Regions from separate parts of the Hohaiivirga grylli genome, predicted to be linked through region 2. Evidence: predicted binding sites of a transcription regulator. Region 2 holds the regulator's gene; the other holds the start of a gene.
The links. The regulator LexA, encoded in region 2, represses DNA repair genes until DNA is damaged. The targets are predictions, from matches to a motif close to TGTTCNNNNTGTGTTCNG.
Positions count from the first base shown of each region.

Region 1: the regulator LexA is predicted to act here: its motif matches at 5,582-5,599, upstream of recA (recombinase RecA).

Region 1 is NZ_JBBYXI010000003.1:478,229-485,908, reverse strand. It holds gene WJT86_RS10380 (NAD(P)/FAD-dependent oxidoreductase) at 1-1,273, opposite strand, end outside; gene alaS (alanine--tRNA ligase) at 1,496-4,144, opposite strand; gene recA (recombinase RecA) at 4,391-5,488, opposite strand; gene WJT86_RS10365 (lipoate--protein ligase) at 5,752-6,765, opposite strand; gene WJT86_RS10360 (quinone oxidoreductase family protein) at 6,889-7,680, opposite strand, start outside.
Region 2 is NZ_JBBYXI010000002.1:547,543-555,222, reverse strand. It holds gene WJT86_RS06945 (autotransporter outer membrane beta-barrel domain-containing protein) at 1-87, shown strand, start outside; gene WJT86_RS06940 (OmpA family protein) at 133-627, shown strand; gene lexA (transcriptional repressor LexA) at 818-1,525, shown strand; gene WJT86_RS06930 (ComEC/Rec2 family competence protein) at 1,562-3,604, opposite strand; gene gltX (glutamate--tRNA ligase) at 3,794-5,218, shown strand; gene gltA (citrate synthase) at 5,383-6,675, shown strand; gene lpxB (lipid-A-disaccharide synthase) at 6,712-7,680, opposite strand, start outside.

The sequences.
Region 1 (7,680 bases), on a different contig from region 2:
TGTGAGGATCAACCAATGGTTTCTCCCCTGTTACGAGATTTGCCATGAGACGCCCTGCGGCTGGGCCAATCCCAAAGCCATGGCCAGAGAATCCTGTTGCTACGAAAAGCCCCGGAATCTTCTCTATTGGTGAAATAACCGGAACAGCATCCGGAACTGTATCAATATAACCACCCCAACGTTGTGCAACCTTTGTTTTCCTAAAGACCGGCATTGTGCGGCACGCAGCCTCAAATGCCCGATCTAGAATCTTTCGGGAAGGAACAGGATCAAGACTGCGGTGATACTCGAAAGGACTTTCTTCATTTAAAGCCCATTTGTTCGGTATGCGTGCTTCTTCAAAGAAACGGCTTGAGAAACGCAAGGAGAGAGCACGCCACTCATGCTTTAGGGTTGGAAGATAATCAATAAAATAGCTGAAGGACTTAGGGACAACATCGACAAGATTGGCCTGACCAGAAGCGATCGTATATCCGCCATCTTTGCGTTTACGTGCCGCAAAATCCCATGTCCAGAGCGTTGTATCTGGTCCACCCTCCAGCGGCTCAGTACGTAAAACCGAGTTCAATACCCGCAGTTGAGGTAGACGCACTCCCAAAGAACCAAGAAACAGACTTGACCATGCACCGCCTGCAAGAACAATCGCCTGACAGGCAATCGTTCCGCGCTCTGTTACAACAGCAGATACCTGCCCAGCAGTTGTCTCCAGACCGCGAACAGCACATTCTGTAAGGATATAACAACCCTTGGCACGCGCACCTTCTGCAATCGCGGCAGTGGCCAGCTGAGGCTCTGCACATCCATCATCCGGTGTGTAGTGCCCCCCTTTGACATCAAGGGTATTACCGGGAAACAACTTCTTATATTCCCCTGCAGAAATCATGCGAGAATCAACGTCTAACCCCTTGAGGTTTTCGAGCCATGCTTCGTAACGCGCATATTCAGCATCAGATGTACATGAAAATACAATCCCACAACGGTTATACCCCGTAGCATGACCTGTACGCTTCTCTAGTTCAGGCCATAAACGCAAGGCTTCAGCCATCAGAGGAACCTCGCGTGAATCCCTGCGGCCTATACGCACCCAGCCCCAGTTTTGTCCGGACTGCTCGCGCCCAATATTACCTTTTTCACAAACAGCAACTTTTAATCCGCGTTCAGCCAATTCCAATGCAGTAGAACAACCTATGATCCCTCCCCCGATGACAACCACATCAACTTTCTCGGGTAGAGTTTCATCACCAATAACTGGAACCGAACGTGGAGAAGGCATAATTTTATCCTGAAGTGCTCACTGACAAAAATTTCTTATGTGACGCTTCCTAGCTCAATTCGTTCTTTATATCAAATATATTGTCCATATTATAGAACTCAAATGTTTTAGCGAATTGTCGCAGGTTCTCGTGGCATAACCGGTTCATCTCCCAAATCTTAATAAAAAAGGGCCATATCAAAGGAGATATGGCCCTGTATTGTTTAAATTCTAACAGAGGTCTCAGATAGCTGCCTCAACAGCCTTGAGAGCTTCTTCAGCCTGAGCTCCATCCGGGCCACCAGCCTGTGCCATGTCTTTACGACCTCCGCCACCTTTGCCGCCGAGCTTTTCAGAACCGGCACGAACCAGTGTGACCGCATCAAACTTCTCAGTCAGATCTTCCGTCACACCAACAACCAGGCCGGCCTTGCCATCTTCGGCGACACCGACAATGGCAACGATACCAGAACCAATACGCTTCTTGCCTTCATCGGCAAGGCTCTTGAGATCTTTCATCTCGATACCAGTGACAACTTTAGCCATCAGCTTCACGCCTTTGACATCCTTGAACTCATCGGCATCAGCTCCAGCCCCACCCATAGCGAGCTTACGACGAACATCAGCCAATTCACGCTCAAGCTTGCGCTTCTCTTCAACAAGAGCAGAAACACGCTCAGACGCATCATTGACAGGTGCCTTGAGGATATCTGCAACTTCATGCAGCTTACGTCCCTGCTCTGCAATGTAATGGCGAGCTGCGTTACCTGTCATCGCTTCAATACGACGAACACCAGCTGCAACGGCACCTTCTGAGACAACCGAGATCAGGCCGATATCACCCGTACGAGCCACATGCGTACCACCACAAAGCTCAACAGAGAATGCGCGGTTAGATGAGCCTTGCGGATCAAGCCCCATGGAGACAACACGAACTTCCTCGCCGTACTTCTCACCAAAGAGCGCACGGGCACCGGATTCAATGGCTTCATCGACGGCCATCAGCTTCGTTACAACCGGCTGGTTCTCCAGCAAGATCTTATTGGCAATATCCTCAACCCGTTGCAGCTCTTCTGCAGAAATCGGTGTTGGCTGCGCAAAGTCAAAACGCAGACGCTCTGGAGCAACCAAAGAGCCCTTCTGAGCAACGTGATCACCAAGAACCTGACGAAGGGCCTCATGCAGCAAGTGGGTTGCCGAATGGTTTGCACGGATGGCGGAACGGCGTCCATGATCAACACTAAGCTCCACAGCAGAACCAACCTTCAGCTCACCTTCACGTACAGTGACATGATGAACGAAAAGATCACCCAGCTTCTTCTCAGTTGCTGTTACCTCAACCTTGATACCTTCACCGCTCATGACGCCGGTATCACCAACCTGACCACCGGATTCACCATAAAAAGGTGTCTGATTGAGAATAGCGATACCTGTATCACCTGCTTTGAGCGAAGTGACTTCACTACCATCTTTCAGCAAAGCAGTGATAACGCCTTCAGCCTTTTCAGTATCATAACCAAGGAACTCGGTTGCACCGACCTTTTCTTTCACACCGAACCAGACGGTCTCAGTTGCGGCCTCACCTGAACCGGCCCAAGCAGCACGGGCCATTTCACGCTGACGTTCCATAGCGACATTAAAAGCATCCGTATCAACATCGATGTTACGGGATTTCAACGCATCCTGTGTCAGATCAAGCGGAAAGCCATAGGTATCATAGAGTGTAAAGGCGACCTCACCAGACAGCTTGGCACCGGGAACAAGTGTACGTGTTTCTTCATCAAGAATACCAAGACCACGAACAAGTGTCTTACGGAAGCGTGTCTCTTCGAGCTTCAGTGTTTCTGTAATGAGTGCCTCTGCACGGATAAGCTCAGGATACGCCTGTCCCATTTCACGAACAAGAGCTGGGACGAGACGATACATCAACGGCTCTTTAGCACCAAGAAGCTGCGCATGGCGCATGGCGCGGCGCATAATGCGGCGCAGAACGTAACCGCGGCCTTCATTGGACGGCAGAACGCCGTCAGATACAAGGAAGGAAGATGCACGCAGGTGATCTGCAATCACGCGATGTGACGCCTTCTGTGGGCCATTGGCATCCACATTGGTAAGGCTTTCAACAACACCAATCAAACCACGCATCATATCGGTTTCGTAGTTATCATGTGTACCTTGAAGAACAGCCGAAATACGCTCCAGCCCCATACCCGTATCAATAGATGGACGTGGCAGAGCAATGCGCTCACCCGGCTTCAGCTGCTCGTATTGCATGAACACGAGGTTCCAGATTTCAATGAAGCGATCACCATCTTCATCAGGGGAACCGGGAGGGCCACCGGGAATATGGTCGCCATGATCAAAGAAGATTTCAGAACAAGGACCACACGGACCAGTATCGCCCATCTGCCAGAAATTGTCGGATGTCGAAATACGGATAATCTTGTCATCCGTCAGGCCAGCAATCTTTTTCCATAGGGTCGCTGCTTCTTCGTCTTCAGAGTAAACTGTGACCAGAAGCTTTTCTTTTGGAAGTTCAAACTCTTTGGTCACCAGATTCCAAGCAAGCTCAATGGCACGATCCTTGAAGTAATCTCCGAATGAAAAGTTCCCGAGCATTTCAAAGAAAGTGTGATGGCGGGCTGTATAGCCGACATTATCAAGGTCGTTATGTTTACCGCCGGCACGAACGCACTTCTGAGATGTGACCGCCGTGCTGTAAGGGCGTTTTTCCGCTCCGGTAAATACGTTCTTGAACTGAACCATACCCGCGTTGGTGAACATCAGGGTTGGGTCGTTGCGCGGTACAAGCGGACTTGAAGGAACAACTTCATGCCCGTTCTTGGCAAAGTAATTAAGAAAAGCCGACCGGATTTCGTTTACGCCGCTCATGGAATGCTCGAACTCTCAAAATTGATAAACAACGACCTACGGGCAATTACCCCCTAGGTCTAAAGTGCTTTTAGAGCATGATTAGGAAAAGTGTAAGCGCTTTTCCATAGGATTTATGCCAATCATTAACGGAAATAAGGCTTAATCACCTCTTTCATAACATTTCCGGATATAAAAAAGCGCTCCGTGTCTTGTGGGAGACGACGGAACGCTTTCTGAAAGCAGCTTATAAAGCGGCTTTATTTCTTATTCTTCTGGCTTCCCTTCATCCAGATCATCGGCTGTAGGCTCAACGGCCTCCAGAATCTGATCGGCAAGCAGGCCTGCATTCTGACGAATCTGGCTCTCGATCTTTTCAGCAACGTCAGGATTATCCTTCAGAAACTGCTTGGCGTTTTCACGCCCCTGACCAAGACGCTGGCTGTCATATGAGAACCAGGAACCTGATTTCTCAACAATCCCGGCCTTAACACCGAGATCAACCAGTTCACCCATCTTGGAAATACCTTCACCAAACATGATGTCGAATTCGACCTGTTTGAAAGGAGGTGCAACCTTGTTCTTGACGACCTTCACACGCACGTTGTTACCAACGGCTTCTTCACGGTCTTTCAGAGTTGAAACACGACGGATATCCAGACGAACAGAAGCATAGAACTTCAGAGCGTTACCGCCTGTTGTCGTCTCTGGAGAACCATACATGACACCAATCTTCATACGAACCTGATTGATGAAGATGACCATCGTGTTGGAACGGGAAATTGAACCGGTCAGTTTGCGAAGCGCCTGGCTCATCAGACGTGCCTGAAGACCAGGCTGCATGTCACCCATTTCGCCATCAAGCTCAGCGCGTGGTGTCAGAGCGGCAACAGAGTCAACAACCAGAACGTCAATCGCGCCTGAACGCACAAGCGTATCTGCAATCTCAAGCGCCTGCTCACCTGTATCTGGCTGAGAGATCAGGAGATCATCAAGCTGGACGCCCAGTTTGCGGGCATAAACAGTATCAAGAGCATGCTCAGCATCAACGAAAGCACAAACACCGCCACGCTTTTGAGCCTCAGCAACAGTATGCAGGGCAAGCGTTGTCTTACCGGATGATTCCGGGCCGTAGATTTCAATCACGCGGCCACGTGGCAGACCGCCAACGCCAAGAGCGATATCAAGCCCTAACGAGCCTGTTGAAATTGTCTCAATCTCTACCGGAGCCTGGTTTTTACCAAGCCGCATAATCGAGCCTTTGCCAAAAGCACGTTCAATCTGAGAGAGAGCAGCGTCGAGCGCCTTAGATTTGTCTTTGTCCATTGAAGAATTTTCCACCAAACGCAATGCAGCCTGATTCATTATCGGACATCCTTATGGCAGGGGCCTGAAAAAATCACAACGTAGTCTTTAATTGCTACATCGTCATATGTACTCATTTTGTTCTCATTTGCAAGTTCTTTTTTTGTTCTCATTTATTTTATTTGTTTTCAATAAGTTATGTCGTGGAAAAATCTCACCACACCTTCTCTTTCTCCCTTCAAAAGAAAGTGTCCCGTCCACAACAGATACCTGTGCTTTTATGGATATAGAAAGACCAATACCATTCTGGCCCTCAAATATGACTAGCGAATCTCCTGCACAATCCAGCTGGAGACATCCGCAAGCTCTGGCATATCAGGATAGCCTGCCTGCCACTGTGCAAGCTTCTCCTGCATCGCATCAGGCCGATAGACAGTACCCGGCAACATCTCTGCCAAGCCTTCGAGCGGTGTCGGATTCATACTATCGGTAAATATTTGTGCGCGACTAATCTCTCCGCCCCTGTCGACATCAAAGTGGAGCTCAATACCTGCCCATGGAAATCTCGTATCCATCAGATGCGAGAAGGATGGAGCATCACCAAAATTCCATTGCCAACTGCTCTGGAAAGCAAACTGCTCTTCAAAGCGTGGCAAATCCGGGGTTTTCTCTGGTGAGATGTATTCCACCTCTGCTGTGCGGCCATAGTGTTTAAAGAATGCCTGACTAACTGCCTGACAAATCCGGGCATGATCAATATCTGGAATAAACTCATCAAGGTTGGCAACACGCGAAGTGACAGACGTAATCCCCTTCGACAAAAGCTTCTTCGGGTCCGGATTCAGATAATGGGCCAATCGGCTCAGGTCAGAATGCAGCAGTAATGTTCCGTGATGGAAACCACGATCAGACGTTTCCTTATAAGCAGAGCCTGATATCTTCCGCTGCCCTTCCGGGGTTTCAACGACAATATCATTTCGCCCTGATGCAGAAGCCTCAATACCAAGAGCTTTTAACGCCTCCAGAATAATGCCCGTTGAAACCGTCTTATCGTATCCGGGCTTTCCGGCCATAAACGTGAAGCAGCTGTTTCCAAGATCGTGAAAAACAGCCCCGCCCCCACTCTGGCGACGCGCTAACTTGATACCGTCCTGCTCCATAATACGGGTATTACATTCTTTCCATGGGTTCTGGGACCGACCAATCACGACCGTATCAGCGTTCTGCCAAAGAAACAGAACGCATTGATCTGCTGGCAACTGACGGAAGATGCAATCTTCAACAGCAAGGTTGAACCACGGGTTATGGGAAAGGGAATGCAATACACGCAGGCGCATCAGAAACTCATCAAACGAATTAAATCTGGCGCAAACTAACACACTCACCAGAATATGAAAGTTCTCCAAAATGAAAAACAGCCGGACAATGCCGGCTGTTTGAATATCAAGCAGCATCACACTTTATGGGAGAAGAACCATAGCCCCTGTTGTCTGACGTGATTCAAGTGCCTCGTGAGCCTGTCGGGCTTCTGATAGCTTATAGCGGGCATGAAGAGGTATTTTAACCGCACCACTTTTCACAACAGAAAAGAGATCAGCGGCCATCTCATCCAGAACTTTGCGATCAGCAACATGCGCACCAAGACTTGGACGGGTCGCATAGAGAGAGCCCTTCTGGGCAAGTAACCCAAGGTTAAAGGCATCAACGGGGCCAGAAGCATTACCAAAGCTGACAAACATTCCAAAAGGCTTCAGGCAGTCCAGAGAACCGGGGAATGTGGATTTTCCAACACCATCATAAACAACATCACAGCGCTTGCCGCCTGTAATCTCATTAACACGGGCAACAAAGTCTTCATCACGATAAAGGATAACGTGATCACAACCATTATCTTTGGCAAGCTGCACTTTATCCTGAGAACCGACCGTACCAATAACCGTTGCGCCAAGATGCTTGGCCCACTGGCAGGCAATCAAACCAACACCACCAGCTGCAGCATGAAACAAAATAGTGTGACCGGGCTTAACCGGGAATGTCCGACGCAGAAGATATTGTGCTGTCAGCCCCTTCAACATCATGGAAGCGGCAATCTCATCAGAAATACCTTCGGGAATATGCACGAGTATCTTTTCATCAACAACGCGTTCTTCCGCATAGGCACCGGATGACATGCCATAGGCAACACGATCACCCTTTTTAAAATGGCTAACGCCCGGCCCGACTTCGAGAACAACACCTGCCCCTTCGCTCCC
Region 2 (7,680 bases):
ACGGATGTTTCGTATGCGCGTTCGTTCTCGGATGCAAAGCGTGAAGAATATCGCGGCAATCTCGGATTGAAGATTGAGTGGCGCTAAGCGCCACTCTCATTCCCTTTCACATAATATCCAGTGAGAAAAATCATGAAGAAAACTATCGCAATTACGTTTGCTCTCTCTCTGCCTGTATTTCTGGCTGCCTGTAGCAATGTTGGAACCGTTCAGAACAAATGGTGTGACCCGGCACAACCTGAACAGATCACACTTTCTGCTGATGCTCTGTTTGCATTTGACCGCTCTTCAATGTCTGATCTGCTTCCAGAAGGTCGCAGAACCCTTGATGAGCTCGCTCACAAGCTGACCACCGGCTACGCTACAATCGATGCCATTAATCTCACAGGCCATACAGATCGTCTTGGCAATGGGGATTACAACATGCGTCTTGGTAAGGCCCGTGCCAATACAGTGCGCCACTATCTCATTCAGCGCGGTGTTCGTGCCCCGATCTTGACAGCAACGGCTGGCGCAACCAAGCCTATTACAACGAGCTGCAATGGAGACATTCCTTCCGCTGAGCTTAAAGAGTGTCTGGCTCCAGATCGTCGGGTAACCGTTGATATCCTCGGTGCCCGTAAGTAACGCATCTCAATATTTAAAAATGCCTCAACTTGATGGGAGCGGGATAACCTGCTCCCATTTTTTATATTCCCGCCTTACCTGAGCCTGAAGAGATTTCTGCTGTGTAGAACACAGCAAGAACATTCCTTGTGTTCTCTATTTGTTTCTGATATGCAGAATGTGATACTTCTTTTGGCCCAAGGTATTGGCGATGCTGACACGTAAACAACACGACCTGCTCTGTTTTATCAATGAACGACTGATGGAAGCTGGCGTTCCGCCCTCATTTGAAGAAATGAAGGAAGCGCTGGATCTCAAGTCAAAGTCCGGTATTCACCGACTCATCACCGCTCTGGAAGAAAGAGGCTTCATTCGCCGTCTCCCCAACCGGGCACGCGCTCTTGAAGTTATCAAGATGCCTGAAGGTGCGGCCTCCCGCCCAAAATTCAAACCAACAGTTGTTGAAGGTGGCCTGACAGCAGAGCGTATCGCTGCGCCAATCAGCAAGCCTACCCTGCCTCAGACAGATAACGACAACATCTCAATTCCGGTTATCGGCCGTATTGCAGCCGGTGTTCCGATTTCGGCCATTCAGGATCACAGTCACTCTGTTACTGTTTCACCAGAATTTCTTTCTTCAAAAGGTGAACACTTTGCACTGGAAGTGCACGGCGACTCGATGATTGAGGCCGGTATCTTCGATGGCGATCTCGTTATCCTTCGCCGTCAGGACACAGCCAATACAGGTGATATTATTGTTGCACTGATTGACGATGAGGAAGCAACTCTTAAAAGGCTACGTCGTAAGGGCTCCTCAATTGCTCTTGAGGCTGCCAATCCTGCCTATGAGACACGTGTTCTGGGCCCAGACCGGGTAAAAATACAGGGACGTTTGGTCAGCCTACTCCGTCGTTACTGAGTTTACTCACCAAGGCCCGTTTAAAACGGGCCTTTTTCATAAACCACGCTGCCATGGCCACCGGGCATTTTCGACTCTGGCATGTTCAACAATAAGCTGGTTTTGACTATTTCGTAAAACAGCTGCTGCCCCTTTTACCTGCAATGCTCTTTTATCAATAATAACAGGCGCCTGACACGTAATGGGCACGCGGGTTGTGGCAACAATGATATCAGCCCGCCGGCAATCCTCCTCAAAAGCTGCTGATTTATGAACAATCGCCACCGAAACAATACCTTCATGCGCACAACCAAGCGCATCACAACCAGCATTTTTAACCGGTTTCACCTCAGCATAAGATCGCCCGTCCCCATCCGCACGCAACCATTGCTCTGCAAGAAAACTATTGATACGGCCAACGAAAACCAATGCCCCGTTTTCTGACCTGACAGCTACGGCTCTCCCATCTCTGTCAACAAATGCAACATATTCTTTTGAAAATAGTACCGTAGAAACAATGGCAACTCCCATCGGAGCAATAAAGCCCCAGCGCAGATGAGACCGGAAATGCGTCAGCCAAATCAGGGCAATGGCTGATAATAGCAGCACCATCGGCTGCAAAGCCGAGAAGTACTGAACAGAACCGCCAAAGGTCTCAACCCATTGGGCAGCTTTCACAACCTGCCCTGTTGCAATGCCAACAGCCCACCAGACGGGCTCATCAAGCCCAAGGGGGTAACAAAGCACCCCGATGACACCTAATGGCATAATAATGAGAGATACCAGCGGCAGAGCAAGGATATTTCCGATAAGCCCAAATGGCATTGCCGTATGAAAGTGATAAACCGCAAACGGCGCTGTCGCCAGCCCGGCAGCGAGACTTGTCAAACAAAGGGCAATGAGCCAGTTCAGAGTTTTTACAAGAACCCTTTTAAAGCTTCCACTATTCGTCATCTTGAGAGATAACCTAGACGCGTAAGGGGCAAGAGATATCAAAGCTGCAGCGGCTGCAAATGACATCTGGAATCCCGGCCCAAGCAAGGCCTCAGGTGAAAAAAGCAAAATCAGTAATGCTGCAAGTGATAGATTACGCAGACTGATAGCATGCCGCCCGGCAACAATTGCTCCCAACATCACCATCGTCATGACAAGGGCACGAATGGTTGCAACGCTGGCTCCGGAAAATACACAGTAAGTAACGGCCCCAAACATAGCCGCAACGGCTGCAATTTTCTTGGTCTGCCATCTTAAAGCAATAGCGGGAAACAGCGATAAAGCATAACGAACGGACCAGAAAAACAAGCCTGCAGCAATCACCATATGAAGCCCGGAAATCGCAACAATATGGTAGATGCCGGCGGCCCTAAGGGCCTGATTGGTTTCTTCAGTGATGTAACCACGTTTTCCTGTCACCAAAGCCGCGGCAATACCACCTCCTGGCTCACCAACGGATTCATAAATCTGTTTGGCGATCCTGTTTCGCAGCCTATCAATGGAAAACATAAAACCCGATTCCAAAGTGTATTGCGCACTGTTATCAAGCAATGAAACCTGCCCAAGAACAGAGCCAACAGCACCAATACCTTTGAAATAGGCATCGCGCGCAAAATCATATCCTGATGGCCTCACAGGCTGAGGAAGAGGCAATAGCCTTACCTGAGCGTCAATATAATCACCGGCCTGCAAAATAGAACTGGGCCGTAATGTAACACGCACCTTCACAGGTATTTCCGAAGGTTTTAATCCGGAAAACTCTAAAACACGTACGGTTAGCTGCGGGCGCCGCTCGTTACGTATCTCAACACTTTCAACCAATCCTTTCAGCTGTCCAATCAATATTCTTTCAAGAACAGGAGTTTTTATGCGTTCCATTCGCAAGGCAGAACTCGTCACACCACCTGCAAAGAACCCCATTAGCATTAATAAAATGAAGAAAAAGCGTTTCCGAAAAAATATCCCAGCACCAATAAAAGCAATGGTCGAGACAAAGGCGGCCACCTTCAAGGGTATCGGTTCTGATAGCTGGAAGAACAGAACAATACCGCCGCCAAAGCTGATAACCAGCCAGCAAAGAATCCTGTAATCCTCATTTTCCCGCACCAGACATTCCCGCCATCCATTTCGGACTGCGTTCAATGAAATTGAAAAGAGGATATGGGCATCCAATAGTTTCATACGTGTAAATGCAGCTTTTCGCTTAACGTTGTCCCCACCTCATGGTAGACGACAGTAAGGCAGATATTATATGCCCAGTTTCCCTTCCTCTATCGGCAATAGATATTACTCAAAATGACCAAACCGATTGTTACGCGCTTTGCCCCGTCTCCTACAGGCTTCCTCCACATCGGAGGAGCACGGACAGCATTGTTCAACTGGCTCTTTGCCAAACGCTTTGGCGGAAAAATGCTGCTTCGTATCGAAGATACAGATAGGGAGCGCTCAACGGATGAAGCCATTCAGGCCATTATAGATGGCTTGAGCTGGCTTGGTCTCAGCTGGGATGAGGATGTCGTTTATCAGTTCAGCCGCGCTGCCCGTCACCGTGAAGTGGCAGAACAGCTTCTTGCGGATGGCAAGGCCTATTACTGTTACGCAACACCTCAGGAACTTGAGGAAATGCGTGAGCTTGCCCGTAAAGAAGGCCGCCCGCTTCGTTATGATGGCCGCTGGAGAGATAAAGACCCTTCAGAAGCTCCAGAAGGTGTAAAGCCTGTCATTCGCCTAAAAGCCCCCGTTGAAGGCGAAACCATTGTAAATGATCACGTCCAAGGGCGCGTTACATGGCAGAACAAAGATCTTGATGACCTTGTACTGCTGCGTTCTGACGGCACACCAACATATATGCTGGCTGTCGTTGTGGACGATCATGATATGAATGTTACACATGTCATTCGTGGTGATGATCACCTCACCAATGCAGCTCGACAGACACATATCTATAATGCAATGGGGTGGGATGTTCCTGAATGGGCCCATATTCCATTGATTCACGGTGCAGATGGAGCAAAACTCTCCAAACGCCATGGTGCCCTTGGTGTCGATGCCTACCGCAGCATGGGCTATCTGCCGGATGCATTGAGAAACTATCTTGTTCGCCTCGGCTGGAGCCATGGTGATCAGGAGATATTCTCAACGGAAGAAATGATTGCAGCATTCAATCTTGAGCAGATTGGTCGCTCCCCTGCACGCTTTGACTTTGCCAAGCTTGAAAACCTTAATGGCCATTATATGCGCCAGACAGATGATGCACAGCTGCTTAAAGCTATTGAAATCATCCTTCCGGAGGTTGGCTCTGAGCGTGGAGCACCAAGCCAGCTAAATAATGAGCTGAAAGCTTTGTTTCTTGCCTCAATGGCAGGGTTGAAAGAACGCGCAAAAACTCTGATTGAGCTGATTGATAATGCTTATTATCTTTATGCTTCACGCCCATTGAATTTTGATGAAAAGGCAGCCAAGCTGCTCGAAGATGGCTCTGATCGTCTTTCTGGCATCATTTCAAAGCTGGAAGCGGTTTCTGACTGGAATACCGAAAATATAGAGGCTGTCATACGTGCGCACGCACACGACATCGAAGCCAAATTAGGCCAGGTTGCCCAGCCACTTCGTGCCGCAGTAACGGGGCGTTCAACCTCCCCAGGACTGTTTGAGGTCATGGCAATCCTTGGAAAGAAAGAAATCCTCGCTCGTTTGGCAGATTGTGGAATATCAGACTGATATTCCACAATTATCGCATTGTTCTTTAGGCGTGCTTGATACGACCGAGAGGATGGAGTACCGACATATATTACGTACCTGCGACCGAATAGCGCATTAGCATGTTAAGCTATGTATTGTTGTTGTATTTGGTCCGGTAAACATCACGAAAGGTGGGTAAATTCATGGCAAAAAAATCCAGCACCCTCACCATTGATGGTCAGCAATTCGAGCTTCCTGTTTTTGAAGGAACCATCGGCCCAAGCGTCGTCGATATTTCTAAGCTGTACGGTCAATCCGGTCACTTTACGTATGACCCTGGCTTCACATCTACAGCAAGTTGCGAATCCAAGATCACTTACATCGATGGCGATAAGGGTATCTTGTTGTATCGCGGCTATCCAATTGAACAGCTTGCAGAGCAAGGTGACTTTTTGGAAACATGCTATCTCCTGCTTTATGGAGAGCTTCCTACAGCCGCTGAAAAAGCTGACTTTGACATGCGTGTTACGAAACACACGATGGTCAATGACCAGATGCACCGCTTCTTTCAGGGCTTCCGCCGCGACGCACACCCAATGTCTATCATGGTTGCTGTCGTTGGTGCTCTCTCGGCCTTCTATCACGACTCGATTGACATCTCTGATCCGCAGCAGCGGATGATTGCTTCGATGCGTATGATCTCCAAGCTGCCAACAATCGCGGCTATGGCATATAAGTACTCTGTCGGTCAGCCATTCGTTTATCCGCAGAATAGCCTCAGCTATGCAGCAAACTTCCTGCGCATGTGCTTTGCCGTTCCATGTGAAGAATATCAGGTGAATCCGGTTCTGGCCCGCGCGCTCGACAAGATTTTCATCCTGCACGCTGATCATGAACAGAATGCATCGACTTCAACAGTACGCCTTGCCGGCTCTTCTGGTGCAAATCCATTCGCATGTATTGCGGCTGGTATTGCCTGCCTGTGGGGCCCTGCTCATGGCGGCGCAAACGAAGCAGCTCTCAAGATGCTTGAAGAAATCGGAACACCAGATCGTATTCCGGAGTTTATCAAGCGCGCTAAAGATAAAGATGATCCGTTCCGCCTGATGGGCTTTGGTCACCGTGTTTATAAAAACTATGATCCACGTGCCCGCATCATGCAGAAAACAACTCATGAAGTTCTCGCTGAAATCGGTGATACCGATGATCCGATCTTCGAAGTTGCCAAGGAACTGGAACGTATTGCTCTTCAGGATGAATACTTCATTGAGAAGAAGCTGTATCCGAATATCGACTTCTATTCCGGTATTACATTGCGTGCCATGGGCTTTCCGACATCCATGTTTACTGTTCTGTTTGCGCTGGCCCGTACCGTCGGCTGGATTGCTCAGTGGATGGAAATGATTGAGGATCCACACCAGAAGATTGGCCGTCCGCGCCAGCTTTATACAGGTTCCCCTCAGCGGGATTACCGTACATTATCCCAGCGTGGATAATCCAATAATAAAGGGGCCATTCAGGCCCCTTTTAATTTATCTGGCTGTCTCTAAAACAATCCTTGCGGCACGTTCACTTGGCGCTTCCCCACCAATTCCCATCAGATCATCCAACCTGTCGAACTGTGCCAGTTGCTGCTGACGCTCAGGCGTATCTGAAAGAAGCGGCCTCAGGGCTGCAGAAAGCTTCTCTGGTGTACAGTCCTGCTGAATAAACTCAGGTACGGTCTTATTTTGCAAGACAAGGTTTGCCAGCACAATCGACTCGACTTTAACGAGAAAACGAAGCTGCTCTTCAAACTTTGAAACCTTATAGCCAACAACCATGGGCACTTTTGAGAGAGCAAGCTCCAGTGTTACCGTTCCAGAGGCCGCCAGTGCCGCATGGGCGCCCCTAAAAGCTGCGAGCTTAGCTTCTTCTCCAAATACGAGCTTAGGCTGCACCCGCCAGTTCTTGGAACGCTCCTCAATTTCCCTAGCGTGATGCGCAACAGCCGGAATAATGACATCAAAGCCTCCGGGGTTTTCTGCATCCAGCAACGCAACAGCTTCCCCAAAGGGTTCCATAAGACGAGAGACCTCTGAACGTCTGCTACCAGGCAAAACAATGAGCTGTTTCCGCCCATGATCTATTGGCTTCCGTTCATTGTCCTTTGGCCTGAACTCACTGATACGCTCGATTAACGGGTGCCCAACATAACTGCATGGCGGACCATCCAGACGTTTATGAGCAGCAGGCTCGAATGGCAGGATAGCCATAACATGATCAACATAAGCGCGCATCTTTTTGGCGCGCCCCGGCCGCCAAGCCCAGACAGATGGACTAACGTAATCCACGATTGGAATATGCGGCGCTTTTTGTCGAACCCGTTTGGCAACCCGATGCGTGAAATCAGGGCTATCAATAATGACCAGCACATCAGGGTTGTCAGCAATAACCGCCTCTGCCGTTTGCTTGATACGTGCAAGAATAAGCCGTAACCGTGCTACGACAGCGCCAAATCC